One region of the Vibrio sp. SCSIO 43136 genome, then DNA from elsewhere that is predicted to be linked to it. Evidence: riboswitches for the same ligand, from Rfam matches in the RefSeq annotation. Region 1 holds a riboswitch; the other holds the start of a gene.
What was found. Region 1 has a riboswitch for lysine ahead of lysC (lysine-sensitive aspartokinase 3). Riboswitches for the same ligand answer to the same signal wherever they lie in the genome.

Region 1 (10,151 bases):
TGCTTGGCTAAAAAGTGTTACTATTCAATGAGTATTTATTTTTCATAGTTTAGGTCACTTTCATGGCAACACTGCATGTCAGGGGTACAGAGTTGGAGTCTGTAAAAGTTCAGACTCCACTTAATCGACGTTTCTTAGCTGCGCTTGGTTTTACCTTTTTAGTCAGCATGCACTTTTTTATGCCAAATCCAGGAGGATCTGGACTCGCCCTATCGTTTAATGCCACAACTTGGATAACCGCCAGCATTGCGATCGCTATCGGTCTGTACCAGTTATCTCGAAATCAAAAGCTCAAGTACTCTAAACTTACCGTTGCACTATTTTTGTGTTGCCTAGTGCTCACCGCTCCCATTACTTTCCCTGAGACCATCATAGAACAATCACTGGGAAGGTTAACCGGGCTTTGGGCGGGCTTTTTTCTTTTCGTCACCTTACAGCAATTTCCTTTCAGTAATAAGCAAAAGCAAAGACTGTTATGGTTTATCGTTCTTGCAACTGGTATTGAAGCTATCATTTGTTGGGTTCAATACCTCTACTTAACACCGGGCAATATGTTCGGTTACAACACGATTCAAAATCGTCCTTATGGTATTTTTCAGCAGCCTAATGTTTTGGCAAGCTTCTTAGCTACTGGGCTGGTGTTATCGGCTTATTTGCTTGCAAGGCTGCCAAATAAATACCGAAGAAAACCTTGGCACATCAGCTTTCTGATCGCAATCCCATTACTCATTGCCCCCATGCTCGTCATTGTTTCTTCAAGGACTGGCTGGCTAGGTGCAGTAATAGGTATCGTACTTATCCTTCCCTACCTATGGCGCTTTTCTACTAAACGACGCTTTGCTACTTGGACTGCAGCACTTGTTCTTGCCACGGGTATCGGTATCGTCACCCCAGAGTTACTTGGAGAGTCTCAGAATCTAGAACTGTTAGAGTCAAAAACCTCTCTAACTTCAGCACGCCAGTTTCACTTTCCGCAAACCATAGATATGATCATTGAAAAACCTTTTACGGGCTATGGTTACGGACACTTTGAATCCGCCTATATGCTTTATACCGCAAGGCAGCACCAACTCAATGAGCACTATCCGGCTGGGCTAGCTGCGCTCGATCACCCGCATAACGAGTTAATGCTCTGGGGAGTAGAGGCTGGCCTGGTACCTGTTTTGGTAATATTACTCACCGCTGCTTTCATTACCTACAAGATCACTACAGCTAGAGAAGGTACACGTTTGGGCATGTTGGCGCTTTTTGCCCCACTCGTTGTACACTCACAACTCGAGTACCCTTTTTACCACTCAGCGATCCACTGGATCAGCTTCATCGTGCTGCTGTTTTGGCTCGATCAGCGGACTGCAAAATATAAGTTCGCCCCTTTTTCTAAGTTCAGTAAAGTACTAACGGCATCATCGAGTTTGGTGCTACCTATCATTACTAGCTTTTATATGCTCAGTGCCCTCCACACTAACTATGTATTGACACAGTTTGAAAAGTCACAGCCTAGACAACCAGAATTACTGGATAAGGTGACTAACCCTGTGGTTTGGAAAGATCGTTTTGATAGGGATGTCTACAGCACTTACTTAACGATTGGCCTTTACACCCAAGATGCAAAGCTTATCCAGCCTTATATAGATTGGTCTCTGAGCATCATTCCCCGTAAACCAAGGCCTGCGTTTTACACCAATTTGATCTTGGCTTATCAAGGTATGGGTGAAGAAGAAAAAGCACGGCAAATTCAAACCGAAGCTGAGTTCTTATTCCCAAACAAAGATTTTAGCCAAGTGAAATATCAGCCGCCATCCAAAGCAACAAGTACGGCATCAGCCGCCAATTAAAACAAGGGAGAGCATTTGCTCTCCCTTGTTCATTATTTTAGTGCTGACTTTAAAGCACTGAGACACAAAGCAACATTCTCTGGCCTTGCTCCATAACCCATCAGGCCAATTCGCCATGCCTTTCCTGCAAGTGCGCCCAATCCTGCGCCAATTTCTAGGTTATAGTGCTGCAACAGATGATTTCGCACTGCTGCATCATCAACCCCTTCTGGTAGATAAACTGCATTAAGCTGCGGTAAGCGATACGGCTCATCTACAACAAATTGAAACCCAAGCTCAAGCAAGCCTTGTTTAAGTGTTTGATGCATTGCTTGATGGCGTTGCCAAGCGTTCTCTAAACCTTCGGTTTTAAGTTGCAACAAGGCTTCATGTAACGCATACAGACTGTTTACTGGTGCTGTATGGTGGTAACTGCGTTTACCTTCTCCACTCCAATAGCCCAGCACCAAGCTCTGGTCGAGGAACCAGCTCTGAACTAACGTCTTTCGTGACTGAATTTTCTCCACCGCTTTGGCTGAGAACGTTAGTGGGGCGAGCCCCGGAACGCAGGACAAACACTTCTGACTACCAGAATAAACAGCATCCAAACCCCACTCATCAACTTTAAGCGGCACACCACCTAAAGACGTCACCGTATCAACGATGGTCAAAGCTTCATATTGCTGAGCAACTTGTGCTAATTGCTGAGCATCTGACAGCGCCCCTGTAGAAGTCTCAGCGTGAACAAATGCCAGCACCTTAGCATCAGGGTGATCCGCAAAGGCTTGCTCAACTTTATCGAGGGAAACAGGTGCTCCCCACTCATCGTCAATAACGATCGCTTCACCGCCACAGCGAAGCACATTTTCACGCATGCGCTCACCGAACACACCATTGCGACAAACAATCACCTTATCGCCCGGTTCAACAAGATTCACAAAGCAGGCTTCCATCCCCGCACTTCCCGGTGCAGACAGCGCGATAGTGAACTCATTTTCAGTTTGAAAAGCATACTTAAGCAGTGACTTAAGCTCATCCATCATTTGAATAAACAGAGGGTCTAGGTGACCTACGGTTGGGCGACTCAGCGCATGCAACACATGAGGGTAAATGTCTGAAGGTCCCGGGCCCATTAAGGTTCGTCTTGGGGGGTTAAAGCTAGTAATCGTCATTGGAGAGCTCTCTTATTGTTAATAGTATGTTTCAGAGTAACTTGATTACTTTTACCGCACAATTGCACTTAGGTCGAGTGAAAGGCTTAAAAAGTGAATTCTAGCTCTAACTACCGATTGACTTTATCGGCTGAAAAACGTTCAATGGTGAGCAGAAGAGGAGCACTACCCAGGTAGAGCAATAGCGGCGTCACGAGCTGATGTTGTTGCTTAAGGGGGAGTAGTGCCGAGGCAAGTTTTCGTCGTGAAGCTAACTTGTCGGTTGTTTAGGCTGAATCCTAACAACTGTCGCCTTATGCGGAGAACTTCTAAGAGTCATAGATATCTATTGTCGTAAAAACAATAACTAAAGATCACTTCTCTTACCTTTCTCTCTCTTCACATCGGATGTTGGATGACAACTACTTTTGTCATCGATTGTTATTTTAGGAATTTTTGGGAGATCCCATCGTGAGTCGTTTTAATGTCGCCAAGTTTGGTGGTACCAGTGTCGCTGATTTTGACGCTATGAGCCGTTGTGCCGCTATTATCGAAGCCAATCCACTAACCCGTCTAATTGTAAGTAGTGCATGTTCTGGTGTAACCAATATATTGGTTGAACTCGCTAATGGTGAAGCGGATAGCGATCGCCGCCATGAGCTGCTTGCTCAGCTGGCTGAAATCCATAATCGAGTTCTTTCTCGTCTTGAGGATGCTAAAGAGACTGCCAGCCAAGTTAAGCAGATCCTCGACACGGTAGCGACAGTTGCTGAAGCCGCGTCGTTTCAAACCAGTGACAAACTCACCGATCATTTGGTTGCTTGTGGGGAGCTGATGTCGACCTATATTCTTGCGCAGATCCTACGTGAACGTGGAGTCGCAGCAACTCGCTTCGACATCCGAGAGGTATTAAGAACCGATGGAACCTTTGGTTCGGCAGAGCCACAGCTTGAAGAAATCTCTAAGCTCGCTGAAGAAAAGCTAGTACCACTATGCGAAGAGCAGGTCGTGGTTACCCAAGGCTTTATTGGTAGTGATGCTGATGGTAATACTACCACTTTAGGTCGAGGTGGCAGTGACTATAGTGCGGCACTGATTGCCGAAGCGGTGAAAGCAAGCGGCCTTGAGATATGGACGGATGTACCAGGAATTTACACCACCGATCCACGAGTGGCGCCTAAGGCCACGCCTATCCCAGAAATCAGCTTTAGTGAAGCGTCTGAAATGGCAAACTTTGGTGCTAAGATCCTGCATCCATCGACTTTGATGCCAGCACTTCGCCACCAAATCCCTGTTTTTGTCGGCTCTTCCAAAGCCCCAGAACAAGGTGGAACTTGGATCCGCCAGGAAGTGGAAACTGCTCCGCTGTTTAGAGCACTGGCGCTGCGTGGCAATCAAACCATGGTTACTTTGCGCAGCCTAAACATGTTCCATGCCTACGGTTTCTTAGCTGAGGCATTTAAGATCCTAGCCAAGCATAAAGTCTCTGTTGACCTCATCACCACCTCTGAAGTGAGTGTGTCGCTGACATTGGATCAAACCAATACTGCTGGAGGCCCACCTCAATTGCCAGAAGGTGCTCGTGAAGAGCTAGAGCAAATGTGCAGTGTTGAAGTAGAACATGGCTTGAGCCTTGTTGCGCTGATCGGTAACAACATGAGCAATAGCCGTGGTTATGCTAAGCAAGTATTCAGTACCCTTGAAGACGTCAACTTGCGCATGATCTGCTACGGTGCAAGCCAACATAACCTTTGCTTCCTGATGCATGAATCCGAAGCCAAAGGAGCAGTTCAAGCACTGCACCAGGAACTGTTTGAGTAATCGATTTAAAAAAACAAAAAAGCGAGCCATTCAAGCTCGCTTTTTTTATTCGCCACCGACTAATTCATATTAGGCGCTAACCACTTCTCAACATCTTGTTCAGACCAACCTTTACGCTGGGCGTAATCGTCTGCCTGATCTTGCTGGATCTGAGCGATCGCAAAATAACGAGAATCTGGATGAGAGAAGTACCAACCAGAGACTGATGCTCCCGGCCACATTGCATAACTTGATGTCAGCGACATCTCAATCGACTCTTCGACTTGCAACATTTCCCAGAGGGTACCTTTTTCAGTATGCTCTGGACAAGCTGGGTACCCTGGCGCTGGACGAATACCTTGATACTTTTCACGGATAAGGTCATCGTTAGACAAGTCTTCATCGGCAGAGTAACCCCAGATTTCCTTACGTACTTTCTCATGCAAGTATTCTGCAAAAGCTTCTGCCAAGCGATCCGCTACCGCTTGAACCATAATGGCGTTGTAGTCGTCACCTTGCGCTTTATACTCATCGGCGAGCTCTCGCTCACCGACACCGCCAGTCACTGCAAAAGCACCAATCCAATCTTTCTTGCCACTAGATTTAGGCGCAACATAGTCTGACAGACAGTAGTTAAAACCTTTTGGTTTTTCCGTCTGCTGACGAAGGTTATGCAACACATGAGCGACTTCAGTGCGGCTTTCATCGGTATAAACTTCGATATCATCACCAACACTCGCAGCAGGGAAAAGCGCACACATACCACGAGCTTCCAGTAGGCCTTCTCGCTCGATACGATCGAGCCAGTCGTTGGCATCCTTAAATAGCCGCTGAGCTTCTTCACCAACGACTTCATGCTTAAGAATGGTTGGGTATTTACCAACCAAAGACCAAGTCATAAAGAATGGTGTCCAGTCGATATACTTGCGAAGTACCGATACATCAAATTGCTTGAATACATGCACACCCGGCTTAGCTGGAACTGGCGGTGTATATTCATTCCAATCGATCGCAACTCGGTTTTCACGAGCTTTATCTAAACTTACAGGTTTAGTGCGAGGCTTCTTGCGAGCGTGTTGATCACGAACTCGTTCATAATCCCTATCCAAATTCTCGACAAACTTAGGTTTGAGTTCATCAGAAAGCAAGGAAGTACATACCCCTACTGCTCGGGAAGCGTTGTTCACATAAACTACCGGCTGGTTATAGTTTTGCTCAATCTTCACTGCGGTGTGTGCTTTTGAGGTCGTAGCACCACCAATCAGTAGCGGCAAGTCAAAGCCCTGTCGTTCCATCTCTTTGGCCACATGTACCATTTCATCCAGTGATGGAGTGATCAAACCAGATAAGCCGATGATATCGACGTTCTCTTCCTTGGCCACCTTAAGGATTTTTTCACATGGAACCATCACCCCAAGGTCGATAATTTCGTAGTTATTACACTGCAACACGACGCCGACAATGTTTTTACCGATGTCATGAACATCGCCTTTTACCGTGGCGAGTAAGATTTTACCGTTGGTGCTGCCAGCTTGCTTCATTGCGTTAATGTACGGCTCCAAATGCGCAACCGCCTGCTTCATAACGCGAGCAGATTTTACTACCTGAGGCAGGAACATCTTACCTTCACCAAATAGATCGCCAACCACGTTCATGCCATCCATCAACGGGCCTTCAATGACCTCTAGTGGCTTACTAGCGTTGAGACGGGCTTCTTCGGTATCTTCAACGATAAACTCTGTAATACCTTTCACCAAAGCGTGTTCAAGACGCTTCTCGACTGGCCATTCGCGCCATTCTAGCGCTGAAGCATCATCCGCTTTACCAACAGCGTTCTCACGATACTCTTCAGCAATATCAAGTAGCAGCTCAGTCGCATCATCTCGACGGTTAAGTACCACGTCTTCAACAGCATTACGCAGCTTTTCTGGAACGTTATCATAGATTTCTAGCTGGCCTGCATTTACGATCCCCATATCCATACCATTTTTGAAACAGTGGTATAGGAACACGGCGTGAATCGCTTCGCGAACGTAGTTGTTACCACGGAAAGAGAAAGAAACGTTCGACACACCGCCAGAGATCATCGCATAAGGCAGGTCACGTTTGATATCTGCAACCGCTTCAATAAAATCAACGGCGTAGTTATTGTGCTCATCAATACCCGTTGCTACCGCAAAGATGTTCGGGTCAAAAATGATATCTTCAGGAGGGAAGCCAACTTCATCGACCAAGATATTGTATGCGTTGGTACAAATTTCCAGTTTACGCTGACGCGTTTCGGCCTGACCTACTTCATCGAACGCCATGACAATCACTGCTGCACCGTAGCGACGGATCAGCTTAGCTTGCTCAACAAATTTCTCTTTACCTTCTTTTAGTGAGATAGAGTTAACAATGCCCTTACCTTGAATACATTTAAGGCCAGCTTCTATCACTTCCCACTTGGAAGAGTCGACCATAATTGGCACTTTCGAAATCTCAGGTTCAGAAGCACATAGATTCAAGAAGCGCACCATACACGCCTCGGCATCTAGCATGCCCTCATCCATGTTGATATCGATAATTTGAGCACCATTTTCAACTTGCTGGCGAGCGACTTCCAGCGCCTCGTCGTATGCCTCTTCTTTGATTAAACGCTTGAAGCGAGCAGAACCCGTAACGTTGGTACGCTCACCTACGTTCACAAACAGAGTATCTTTCTCGATAGTCAATGGCTCTAGTCCAGACAAGCGACAAGAAGGGGTGAATTTTGGTAATGGTCTAGGAGTAATGCCTTCTACGGCCAACGCCATATGGCGAATATGCTCAGGTGTAGTACCACAACATCCACCAACGAGGTTAAGAAACCCAGAGCGTGCCCATTCACCTATATGCTCTGCCATATCTTCTGGTGATAGGTCATATTCGCCAAACGCATTCGGGAGGCCAGCATTGGGGTGAGTAGAAACATTGGTTTCAGATATACGTGAAAGCTCTTCTACGTATTGTCGCAGCTCATCAGGGCCCAAAGCACAGTTCAATCCAAACGACAGTGGACGGACGTGACGCATCGCATTATAAAAAGCTTCGGTGGTCTGTCCTGAAAGAGTACGACCAGAAGCATCAGTGATAGTGCCAGAGATCATTACAGGCAACTCGATGCCCATCTCTTCAAATACAGATTCGACAGCAAATGAACATGCTTTAGCATTAAGCGTATCAAAGATGGTTTCAATCAAGATTAAGTCTGAACCGCCTTTAATTAAAGCGCGAGTCGATTCGGAGTATGCTTCCACCAACTCGTCAAAGGTAACGTTGCGATAGCCAGGATCATTAACATCTGGAGAGATTGAACAAGTTCGGTTGGTAGGCCCTAGGACACCTGCGACATAACGAGGACGTTCTGGCGTTTTCGCCGTCCATTCATCCGCAGCGATTCGCGCAAGCTTCGCTGCCTCAAAGTTGATCTCTTCACTTAATGATTCCATGTCGTAGTCAGCCATGGCAATCGTAGTGGCGTTGAAGGTGTTAGTTTCAAGAATATCTGCGCCAGCTTCTAGATACTGGCTATGGATCTCTTTGATCATTTCAGGCTGAGTTAATACAAGTAGGTCATTGTTTCCTTTCAGGTCACAATGCCAATCGGCAAATCGCTCACCACGATAATCTTGCTCTTCCAGCTTATATCCTTGGATCATGGTACCCATACCACCATCAATCAATAAGATACGCTGGGCTAACTGTGCTTCTATTTGTTGTCTTATATTGCTTCCAGCCACACTACAGCCTCATTCCTTTTACGTTTTGTTCATCCTACCACAACAGGTATAGGAATCTAGACGTCTAAATATTCATATCAATAACAAAAAGGCAGCACATATGCTGCCTTCAACATTTCAGCGTAGGATCAATCGTCCACGGTGAATTTATCTGCTGAGAAATGCTCGAGATCATAAGGTGTTTGCTGGTAGACACAGTAGTTCAGCCAGTTCGCAAAGAGCAGGTGGCCATGACTACGCCAGCTGGCAATAGGATCATTATCGGGGTTATTGTTCGGATAGTAGTTGACCGGAATCGCAGGCTCCATCCCTTCCCCTAAATCTCGGGTATATTCGTTATGCAGAGTGTGTGAGTCGTACTCAGGGTGGCCGGTAACAAACACATTACGCTTGTCTTTGGTCGCAGCAAGGTACACTCCAGCGTCATCTGAAGTCGCCAGAATATCCAAATCCGTATGCTCTTGAAGGTACTCTGAAGAGAAATCTGCATAACGAGAGTGTGGTGCGAGGAAGCTATCATCAAACCCACGCAACAGCGCATGAAATGGCTGAAGTGTTTTGTGGAAATACACTCCGGATAGTTTCTCTTTACGAGTTTTCTTAGGCAGGTTGTATAGAAGTTTGAGACCTGCTTGAGCCGCCCAACATACGTAAAGTGTCGATGTTACATGCTCTTTTGCCCAATTCATTATCGTTTGTAGATGCTCCCAGTAGATAACATCTTCAAACTGCACTAGACCGAGTGGTGCTCCTGTAATAATCAAACCATCAAAATTACGCTCTTTGACCGCCTCAAACTGGCGGTAAAAGTTATCTAAATGCTCGGTCGGAGTATTTTTGCTTGGGCGATTATCAATACGTAGCAGTTCAATATCCACTTGCAATGGCGAGTTGGAAAGTAGACGCAGAAATTGAGTCTCCGTTTCAATCTTTTTAGGCATTAAGTTAAGAATTAATACCTTAAGCGGCCGTATTTCCTGAGTCGTTGCACGACTTTCTGGCATGACGAAGATATTCTCCTCACGCAATACATCCAATGCTGGCAACTGATCAGGTACTTTGATCGGCATCCCTCTTTCTCCTTAAAGATTTTAGACGTCTATATGGCTATAGTTATAGCAATTAGTAAGACAGATGTCGAGGGAAAAGGTTGAAGGGTTGAAGGGTTGAAGGGTTGAAGGGTTGAAGGGTTGAAGGGTTGAAGGGTTGAAGGGTTGAAGGGTTGAAGGGTTGAAGGGTTGAAGGGTTGAGCATGATGATTTTTTGGCTGCTTTTGTCAAATGCTATAGGTGGTCTGCTCTTCCCTTTTACCCTTAGTGCCAGCGTCCGTTAGCGAAGCGTTCGCTTACCGATTAAATACAACAAAGCCCCAGCGATCGCTGAGGCTCTTAAACGCAAAAAAGCCTCGTCATTCGACGAGGCTTTCGTATAAGTGGCGGAGTGGACGGGACTCGAACCCGCGACCCCCGGCGTGACAGGCCGGTATTCTAACCAACTGAACTACCACTCCGCACCAAACTTTTATATCCAAAGTCTTACCAATCTAAAATGCTTTGGACTTCAAATTGTTGTTGTAGCGCCGTCAGATTTTGATTTGAGAAGCGCAATGTACGTATGTACATGAG
Region 2 (10,151 bases), 810 kb from region 1:
TTTTTCCATCCAGCCTTTAACTAACTCTGGCTGTTTAACTGCCGTCGAGCCAACCACCACGCGTTGTGCGCCAGCTTCTAACAGGTCAACCACGTCCTGCTCGGTACGAACACCGCCACCAATCTGGATATTCGCTGGAGTACTTGCCAGTAGTTTAGCAATAAGATCAAGCTGACGGGCCGTCGTATCTTTAGCGCCAGTCAGGTCAACAAGATGCAACCAGTTAGCGCCGGCTTGGTGATAGAGGTTAAACTGCTCAGCAGGGTCTACTTTGTATTCGGTCACTTGGCCGTAATCACCTTGAAATAGGCGTACCACCTGACCTTCAATTAAATCTAGAGCGGGAATAATCACGGTAAAATCCTTTTATTTTGCTCTTATAGTTCTAGGAAGTTCTGGATAAGCTTTGAACCAGCTTTACTTGAACGCTCTGGGTGGAATTGCACTCCGTAGTAGTTACCGCTTTGAAGTGCGGCGGTAAACGGATTGCCATAATCACACTGGGCGATGGTGTAATCCCCTACCTGCATAGCAAAGCTATGAACAAAGTAGAAATACTCACCCGACTCAATGCCTTTAAACAAAGGATGGCCAGAGGCTGCCTCAACGGTATTCCAGCCCATGTGAGGAAGAGGCAGATCACCTGTCTGCATCAGGCGAACTTCACCATCACATAATCCTAAACACTCGACTTCTTCATCGGCTTTTTGGCCTTTCTCTTGTGAAAGCTTGCCAAGCAGTTGCATACCCAAACAGATGCCCAATAGTGGCTTTTCAACCTTTTTAACCAACTCAATCAAGTTACGCTGCTCAAGGTTTTTCATCGCTTCACTCGCGGTACCAACCCCAGGAAGAAAGAGTTTGTCTGCGGCAAGCACCACTTCAGGATCTTTTGAGATAGTCACTGGGTAACCTAGACGCTCGATCGCAAACTTAACCGACGAAACATTGGCACAGCCAGTATCAATGATGACGACTTTCTGCGTAGTCATTACAACACCCCTTTAGAGCTTGGCAGTTCATTACCTTCGACTTTAATTGCTTGTCGCAGCGTGCGGCCAAAAGACTTGAATAAGCTTTCAATGATGTGGTGGTCATTGTCACCGCTTGAAGATAAGTGCAATGTACAAGCGAGTGTATCCGTTAGTGAACGGAAGAAGTGCACTACCATTTCGGTAGATAGGTCACCAACCGTCTCGCGGCTGAACTTAGCGTCAAACTTAAGGTAAGGACGGCCAGAAAGATCTAAGCCACACTGCGCCAAACACTCATCCATTGGCAAACTAAATCCGAAACGGCCGATACCGCGCTTATCACCAAGTGCTTCTTTTAGCGCTTGGCCTAGTGCAAGCGCAGTATCTTCAACTGTATGGTGATCATCGATATGCAAGTCACCCTCAACGATGCACTTCATTTGGAAGCCACCGTGAGTCGCGATCTGATCCAGCATGTGGTCAAAGAAGCCAAGACCTGTGCTGATCTCATTACCGCCTTGCTCATCAAGATTTACACAAACTTTGATATCAGTTTCTTTAGTAGTACGTACCACTTCAGCGGTGCGAGCATTCACAGTGAGGTCTTTAAGAATTTCACGCCACCCCATGGTCTCTGGATTGTACTGAATACCACGGATAGCCATGTTTTCAGCCAATTGTAGATCGGTATGACGATCACCAATCACCACTGAGTTTTGGAAATCAACTTTACCTTCCTGTAGGTAGGGCTTGACCAAACCAAGTTTTGGTTTACGACAAGAGCAGTTATCTTCGTCAAAGTGTGGGCAGATCAACACGTCATCGAACTTCACACCTTGAGATTCGAAGATTTCCATCATCATATTGTGTGGAGCATCGAAATCTTCTTGCGGGTAGCTATCCGTACCCAAGCCATCTTGGTTAGTCACCATCACTAAGCGGTAGCCAGCGTCTTGCAGCGCAAGCAGCGATGGAATGACATAAGGTTCTAGTTTTAGCTTGTCTAAACGGTCGACTTGAAAATCCACCGGAGGCTCAACAATTAAGGTGCCATCACGGTCGATAAATAGAATTTTTTGTTGCTTGCTCACTACGACATCCTTTTAGTAGTAATTTTAATTTTGCTGGTCTAAGGTACTGGCGAGTTGGTTGCGAATAAACGCCACCACTTTTTCACACTCTTCACGGTTGCCCACACTGATGCGCACGCAATCTTCAATCGGAGAGTTACGTAGGATCATGCCGTTATCCCACGCCGCCTTAAATAGTTCATCACCGTTTGGGAATTTGACTAACAAGTAGTTACCCCAACCTTCGAACACTTCTACCCCATCTAACATGCTTAAACCCACTTGCAAATAAGCTCGGTTCGCATTGAGGTCAAGCATTTGATATTTCATCTTGGCAAGCCCAGCTTCAGATAGCGCTTGAGTTGCGATGTCTGCCACAGGAACGGGGACAGGATACGGTGCGATCACCTTCAACAATACTTGGATTAGCTCTTGATTGGCAAGCGTAAATCCACAGCGAAGTCCCGCAAGAGCAAATGCTTTTGAAAGCGTGCGCAAAATAGCCAGATTTGGATAATCTGCTAACAGATCAACCGTTGATGCTTCAGGGCAAAAATCAATGTAGGCCTCATCCATCACAACAATGGCTTTGTCCTTGGTCATCTCAAGCAGAGAAACGATATCTTCACGCTTCACCAAATTGCCAGTAGGGTTATTTGGACTACAAACGAATACTAGCTTTACATTCTCAAGGTTGCTTTGAATTGCCTCAAGGTCGAGCTGCCAATCGTCGGTCAACGGCACTCGCTTTTGCTCAACACCAATAGTTTCAGCGCTAATGCCGTACATACCGTAGGTAGGTGGACAAAACAGAATCGCATCTTGTCCCGGCTCACAAAACGCACGGATAAGTAGTTCAATGCCTTCATCAGCCCCACGAGAAGTCAATGTCTGTTCAGGAGCAACACCTGCATAAGCCGCATAGGCTTCAATCAGCTCTTTGGGCTGACACTCGCTGTAACGATTAAGACGAGAGGCACTAGTTTTGTACTCATTATCAAATGGCGATTCATTAGCATTAAGCCACACGTCACCACTACCACCAATCCGACGCGCAGAAAGGTAAGGCGTTAGCTGTTGCACCTGTTTACGTGCAAGTTTTTCCATTAGCGCTCTCCCTTTTCTAACTTCTCAACGCGAATGGTAACTGCGCGTTTGTGTGCATCTAGACCTTCGGCTTCCGCCATCGTTACGACAGTAGGTGCTAGCGTTTGCAAGCCTGTTGCACTTAGCTCTTGAACTGTCATGCGCTTAGAAAAATCAGCCAAGCCTAAACTTGAGTAGGTACGAGTGTAGCCGTAAGTTGGCAACACGTGGTTAGTACCAGATGCATAATCTCCAGCTGATTCAGGAGACCAGTCACCAAGGAAGATCGAGCCTGCATTGTCTAGCAGAGGCAATAACTCACGTGGCGCTTTAGTTTGAACAATCAGGTGTTCTGGACCATAGAAGTTAGAAATCGCAACACACTGAGAAAGAGACTCAGCAACAATGATTACGCTCGAGCCTAATGCCTGCTCAGCGATATCTTTACGCGATAGTTCGTTAAGTTGTTTTTGCACCGCTTCAGCCACTTGATCAGCAATCAATACCGACGGTGTAACCAAAACCACTTGTGAGTCTGGGCCGTGTTCGGCTTGGCTTAGAAGATCGGCGGCAATAAAATCTGCATCTGCTGTCTCATCAGCAATCACTAATACTTCAGAAGGACCGGCTGGCATGTCAATCGCCGCACCTTTAAAGTCGTTGCTCACTTGGCGCTTTGCTTCCGTCACAAACGCATTGCCTGGACCGAAAATCTTATCGACTTTCGTCACTGACTCTGTGCCATAAGCCATCGCTGCAACCGCCTGAGCGCCACCTAACTGGAAGACTTTGTCAATTTTACACAGCTTAGCGACGTAAAGGATTTCATCCGCAATAGGTGGCGGCGAACAAAGAACCACCTCACGACAACCCGCAATTTGCGCAGGCACACCAAGCATAAGGACGGTAGATGGAAGTGGCGCACTGCCACCGGGAATATACAGACCCACTTTATTAATCGCTCGGGTCACTTGCTCACAGACGATCCCCGGCTGAGTTTCTACCACCAATGGTTGTGGTTTTTGCGCTTCGTGGAAGGTCGCGATATTTGCATACGCTTGTTGAAGCGCTTGTTTCATTTTGTCTGAAAGACGATCTGATGCCGCATCAATTTCCTGCGCTGACACTTGAATGTTTTCAAGTGCCACTTTATCGAATTTTTCAGTTAGAGCTTTTAACGCCGTATCACCCTCGGAGCGTACTGCGGCAATCACTGACTCGACTGCTTCTGTGATATTTGCACCTTCAGTAATCGCAGGGCGCTCTAGTACAGAGTTTTGCTGCGACTCACTTAAAGATTGCCAAACTAACGTCTTCATCGCTTACTCCATCATTTTTTCGATTGGCAGTACAAGGATTGAGCTCGCACCTAGCTCTTTTAGCTGTTCCATTGTTTCCCAGAAAAGGTTTTCAGTACTTACAAGATGAACGGCGACTCGATTTTGTTCAGCGGAAAGCGGTAATACCGTTGGATCTTCAGCGCCTGGTAGGAGTGATTTGATTTCATCAAGACGCTCAGTTGGGGCGTGCAGCATGATGTATTTAGACTCTTTAGCTTGAGTCACGCCTTGCATGCGAGTCAGTAGCTTGTCGATGAGTTCTGCATTCTCTTGAGAGAACTCTCCATCACGCTGAATAAGCGTCGCTTTTGAACGGAAAATCACTTCCGCTTCTTTTAGACCGTTGGCTTCAAGTGTTGCACCTGTTGATACCAGGTCAGCGATAGCATCGGCAAGGCCTGCGCGTGGTGCGACTTCTACAGAGCCGGTTAGCATACAAGTTGAGAAAGGTACGCCCTGCTCTTCCATAAAGCTCTTCAATAGCTGAGGGTAAGTGGTTGCAATTCGTTTACCTGCAAGGTCTTGTGGACCGTTGTAGGTCTCGTCTTTATCGATAGCGATAGACAAGCGGCAACCACCGAAATCTAAGCGGCGTAGCGCTTTAAAACTACTTGGTTCACCTTGAGCAAGGCGTTCTAGACGAACTTCTTCTAGCTCGTTTTCACCAATGAAACCTAGGTCAACCACGCCATCCATAACAAGGCCAGGGATGTCGTCATCACGAACCAACAGCAGATCGATTGGCATGTTCTCAGAGTGAACCACTAAACGCTCACCCATGATGTTGAATTTAGCGCCACATTTTTTAAGTAGGTCCTGACACTCTTTACTTAGGCGTCCTTTTTTTTGAATTGCGATTCTTAGGCGTTGTGTTTGCATCGTGATATCCCTGTCGGCATTTTTAAAATTAATCAGTAAAGCTATAAAAGAAAAACCCTCGGAAGGCTTGGCTCTTCCGAGGGTTATCATCTGTATTCTTTGATTACCACCGGAAGCCCTATTGTCTTCCGGTTATGCGTAAACCTCCCGAAAGACTAGTCAGGATGGTGGTGGTGATGAATGTTCATTTCACAAATACGCATAATTAGTATCTCCTTGAGTTAACTTCACACTAACTAAGGCGGTGCTTTTTTGCAACCGATAATTTCAAGAAAATAAAAAAAAGAGAGAGCAACTGCCCTCTCTTATACAATTCGCTTACAAGCTAGGTTGCCATAGTGTTAAACCGCTGGCGCTTTCACCTCTTTTGAACGCGATACAAAGAACAGTGCGAAGCAAACCACCACAAAGGCGACTGAAGATGCAGCAAACGAGAATGCCACTGAACTTGTCATACCCAACACAATAAAGCCGATGCATGAAACCAATGCGACAGAGAGTGAATAAGGAAGCTGAGTCGCTACGTGATCGATATGGTTACAACGAGCACCCGTTGAAGACAGTATTGTTGTATCCGAAATTGGAGAACAGTGGTCACCAAATACCGAACCCGCTAATACCGCACTTAACATTGGCAGCATCAACGCCAGATCGGTTGCACCAGCCATGTCACCAGCGATTGGCAGCATAATGCCAAAAGTACCCCAAGACGTACCCGTCGAGAATGCCATTAAACCTGACAGTAGGAATAAGATAACAGGTAGCCAGTGCGGACCAATATTGCCTTGCACTTGTGAAGATAGGTAAGCACCAGTATTCATATCACCGATAACCGAGCCGATAGACCATGCAAAGAATAGGATCAGAATTGCGCCAAACATCGATTTCGCACCAATCCACATCGTGGTGGCAATGTCTGCAAAAGCAAGTTTCTGACGAACTACCGTTATTAGAGCGGCCACAAGACCTGCTAGACCACCATAACAAAGCGACAAACCAACATCAGTGTTTTCAAAAGCCCCTAGTAGCGAGAATGGTTTTTCAGCTTCAGCTAAAGATTGGCCGCCAGTAAATACCATTGAAGCGATAGTTGCGACAATCAGTACTAGGATCGGTAAAACCAAATCAGAGACTTTACCAAACTCACTTTCGACAATGTCTAGCTCTTCATTTATTTCGTGCGCTTCGGCAGAATCGTTGTCGCCGCCAAAACCACGACCTTGTGAAGCTTCAATTTCACGCTTACGCATTAAGCCAACGTCAAGTTGGAACCACGCCACTGCAAACACCATTAATAGCGCAAATACGGCGTAGAAGTTCATCGGGACAATACGTAGATATGCACCGAGCGCAGAATATTCCGTCATGCCATGGGTCACTAATATGCCACCAATGATGGTCATGATATATGCACCCCAGCTAGATGCTGGCATTAATACACACATAGGAGCCGCTGTTGAATCGAGTACATACGCAAGTTTTGCACGCGATACATAAAAGCGATCGGTAACAGGGCGAGAAATAGCACCCACGGCTAAACTATTAAAGTAATCATCGACAAAGATGAACACGCCCAAGAAAGCTGCGAGTAATTTAGAACCACGTTTAGATTTAACTCTTTTTTGTGCCCACTCAGCAAAAGCGCGAGTACCGCCTGAAAGAGTTAATAATGCAGTGGTCATTCCTAACAAAATTAAGAATGCAACGATACTCATATTCCAACTATTGATACCACCGTCTTCAATTACTAGGCCGGTGACAGTCGTAGTAATATAACTTACTGACTGAGTTAAAGAATAATCGTTGAGTAATACAGCGCCAAGGGCGATACCTACACCTAAAGAGATAAGGACACGACGCGTAACAATCGCTAAACCTAACGCAATAAGTGGTGGCAATAGCGATAAAGAGGATGAGGTGTAATCAATTAAATTCATGATCTTCAAAAACCAATGTTTGGTTAGAGATCTACTGCAGACTGCCAAATAAGGCATGTTGAACAAGCGAAAGGGAAGCGAACACTTCACCCAACCCTACAGTAGCGCTCCATAGTTTAACAACATAATAGACTATGGCAGTGTTATTCCTTTCGGATATAACCCCAGCGCCAGGCCCTGATGGGGCTGCTGACACTTCGGCAATGACTCCTTTTAATGCTTCTCTCAGGCATCACCCTAAAAGCATAGACTCATAGTCATTGCACCTCTACGTTGGCGAGGAGATATAATACACCTCACCAAATCAGGAATCCGACATACTACTGATCCTATCCACTTTTGCAACATAAAATTTCACTCAATCTAGCATCAACTAGCGTCAAGTTCCGAAACTGACTTTAGTACTACTACTTTAGCTGCATACTGAACTTTTAAAGTATGCTAGACTCTATAATTGTAAGTATTTATTAATTAAAAACGACTGAAATGTAATTAATTAAATATTTACTTTTCTCCCCATTGTAATATTGATATTCACTGTTATCATTTAAATGCAATAAAGAATAATTAAATAGGAATTGTCATGTCTGATATTACCAAGACTTTACTGAATATCCGTAGTCTACGTGCTTTTGCACGTGAGCTATCTTTCGACACCCTCGAAGAAATGCACGAGAAACTATCTATCGTAGTTGAAGAGCGTCGTGAAGCTGCTGAAGCAGAGCGCGCAGCTCAAGCAGAAAAAGAAGCTAAATTAGCTGAATATGCCGAGCTAATTGCAAAAGAAGGTATCGACCTTGAAGATCTAATTGCTGCTATGTCTGGTAGTGATAAAACTAAAGCGAAAAAGAAACGTGAACCACGTCCTGCTAAATACGAATACACAGTAGACGGTGAACGTAAGACTTGGACTGGACAAGGCCGCACGCCTTCTGCAATCCAAGCAGAGCTAGATAAAGGTGTAGAACTAGATAGCTTCCTTATCAAATAAGCTTAGTTACTAATAGAAATATAAAAAGAGCGCATAAAATGCGCTCTTTTTTATTTTAACGTTCCCAGTAGGCTTCTTCTAAGCTATCTTCTCGCTCTGGTAAACCGCGAGACAATCGTGGTGAATGCTGAACCAAAACTTCATAACTTGCTCGGTTAGAATATTTACATACTTGTGAAAAAGATGAGTAAGTTAAGAAAGACAATTGGTGTTTACTTGAGTTTGGCACATTATCTTTGTGGTAACGATTCGCCGCCATATCATGCAGCAATGCTGACAACGCAGCGTCTCCAGCACCATTAGTGTTCTTAATCTTCTCTGGGCCGCCCATGTAAGGGGCAATATGCGAGTAGACTTTAATCGGGTTTTCTGCCAATGAACGTTTCACTGGACGACTGAATTCGTACTGATTAAATTCGGCGATTGCACCTGGTAGAAGTGGCAAAGATGTTTGGCGTTTTTTGCTCTCTTCCGTATAACCAGCCATATATAGACCAACTGGTCCTGCAGTACACAATACCAGATCAACCCACTCCAGTGTCTTGTCGGCTGCTAGCAAAGGATCACTTTCCCCGGTCAATGCTTCAGCTTCATCTTCATTCATAGCAACCACTGAAACATGTTGTGCCAAGAAATCACGCCAGTACTCTGGATCATCCTGAATAACAAATTTAGTGCCTAGGGTTAACACCACTGGCACATCATACTTCTTGGCGTATTCTATCGCTTTCATTGTGGCGTCTGGCATAGGATCGCCGTTCTTACAGCGCACCAAATACGAAGTCAGGACCAATGCAGAAGCGTTCTCAAAAATAGCTTCAGGAATGCTTTCTGGGGCCAGTTGGTTCATTTGCCCTTCACTAATCGCAAATGTACGTTCGCCATCTTCACTGATCAAAGCAAAACAACGGCCAATGGCACCGTTTACACCTTGAAGGTGGTTAAGATCCATACGGCTAGAGGTATTACACAGATAACGGTAACCGTAGCTGCCAATCTGAATATCGCTACTCATGACGCCCAGTAAGATCGATTTGTCATCAGCCAACACAGAGTAGTTGTGAAGCGTGTTACCTATAGTGCCACCCGCATATTCGTTGGTGACAAGGTTCTGCTCTTTAAGTTCGGTGTATAGCGCTTCAGCGGTTTGGTCGTCAATAACCAGTGAGTGTCCCTTACTCAGGCCAAATTGGGCAATAAACTCATCCGAAACTTTTGCTTCAATATCAACAAGCGTTTGGTCGATACCCACAATGTGCGTACGAGACATCTTCTTGCTGGTTTGCGCTTGGCTGACCAGAGGATCGCGTGCATGAACCGGAAAATAGTGTTTGGATTTTCTTTGACCAGGAAATTTCATAGTTTCAAATTTTGTAAGGGGACATTAAGGAGAGCCGATTTTATCTGGCGAATAAATCAGCTTCAATACACCTAAGAATAGCAAACGTTTGCCAAAAAGGATTTTTTAACATTAGTCGCTTTGAATCAAAAAAAGCCAAAACCCGCTAAGGTTTTGGCTCTTCTTTATTGGATATATCTTACTCTTGATCAATGACCCATTTGCGAAAGGCTTTACGATCCGCATCTGAAGCAGCGATGTACCATTTCTTAAGCTCGCTTAAAGGCTCAGAAGCTTTAGGCACAGCAGATGCTTCTGGTTTAACCTCAGGCTTAACTGCTAATTTAGGCTGTGGTTTAGCTACAACCGCCACCGTTGTGGCAATAGCCAAACCTTTTTGCTCATTATAATTTTGAACCAACGGTGCAATATCTGAATAAGGAAGTAGCCCTTCTTTGCCTTTCAGTAAATCAGAAGTGTAAGCAATATTTGAACCGCCAGAAGTCAGACTCCATTCTGGAGAAGTTCTAAATAC

Region 2: it holds a riboswitch for lysine, as region 1 does, so the genes downstream of both, J4N39_RS09565 (Na+/H+ antiporter NhaC family protein) here and lysC (lysine-sensitive aspartokinase 3) in region 1, are expected to answer to the same signal.

What each region holds. Positions count from the first base shown of each region.
Region 1 is NZ_CP071848.1:2,834,440-2,844,590, forward strand. Features, by position in the region: gene uvrA (excinuclease ABC subunit UvrA) at 1-11, shown strand, start outside; gene J4N39_RS13290 (PglL family O-oligosaccharyltransferase) at 63-1,835, shown strand; gene J4N39_RS13295 (pyridoxal-phosphate-dependent aminotransferase family protein) at 1,868-2,986, opposite strand; lysine riboswitch at 3,134-3,302, shown strand; gene lysC (lysine-sensitive aspartokinase 3) at 3,437-4,786, shown strand; gene metH (methionine synthase) at 4,846-8,526, opposite strand; gene metA (homoserine O-acetyltransferase MetA) at 8,655-9,596, opposite strand; tRNA gene J4N39_RS13315 (tRNA-Asp) at 9,960-10,036, opposite strand.
Region 2 is NZ_CP071848.1:2,022,927-2,033,077, forward strand. Features, by position in the region: gene hisA (1-(5-phosphoribosyl)-5-[(5-phosphoribosylamino)methylideneamino]imidazole-4-carboxamide isomerase) at 1-354, opposite strand, end outside; gene hisH (imidazole glycerol phosphate synthase subunit HisH) at 378-992, opposite strand; gene hisB (bifunctional histidinol-phosphatase/imidazoleglycerol-phosphate dehydratase HisB) at 992-2,065, opposite strand; gene hisC (histidinol-phosphate transaminase) at 2,090-3,151, opposite strand; gene hisD (histidinol dehydrogenase) at 3,151-4,449, opposite strand; gene hisG (ATP phosphoribosyltransferase) at 4,453-5,349, opposite strand; His leader region at 5,396-5,529, opposite strand; gene J4N39_RS09565 (Na+/H+ antiporter NhaC family protein) at 5,691-7,286, opposite strand; lysine riboswitch at 7,381-7,565, opposite strand; gene J4N39_RS09570 (H-NS family histone-like protein) at 7,870-8,277, shown strand; gene J4N39_RS09575 (inosine/guanosine kinase) at 8,333-9,637, opposite strand; gene J4N39_RS09580 (YccT family protein) at 9,816-10,151, opposite strand, start outside.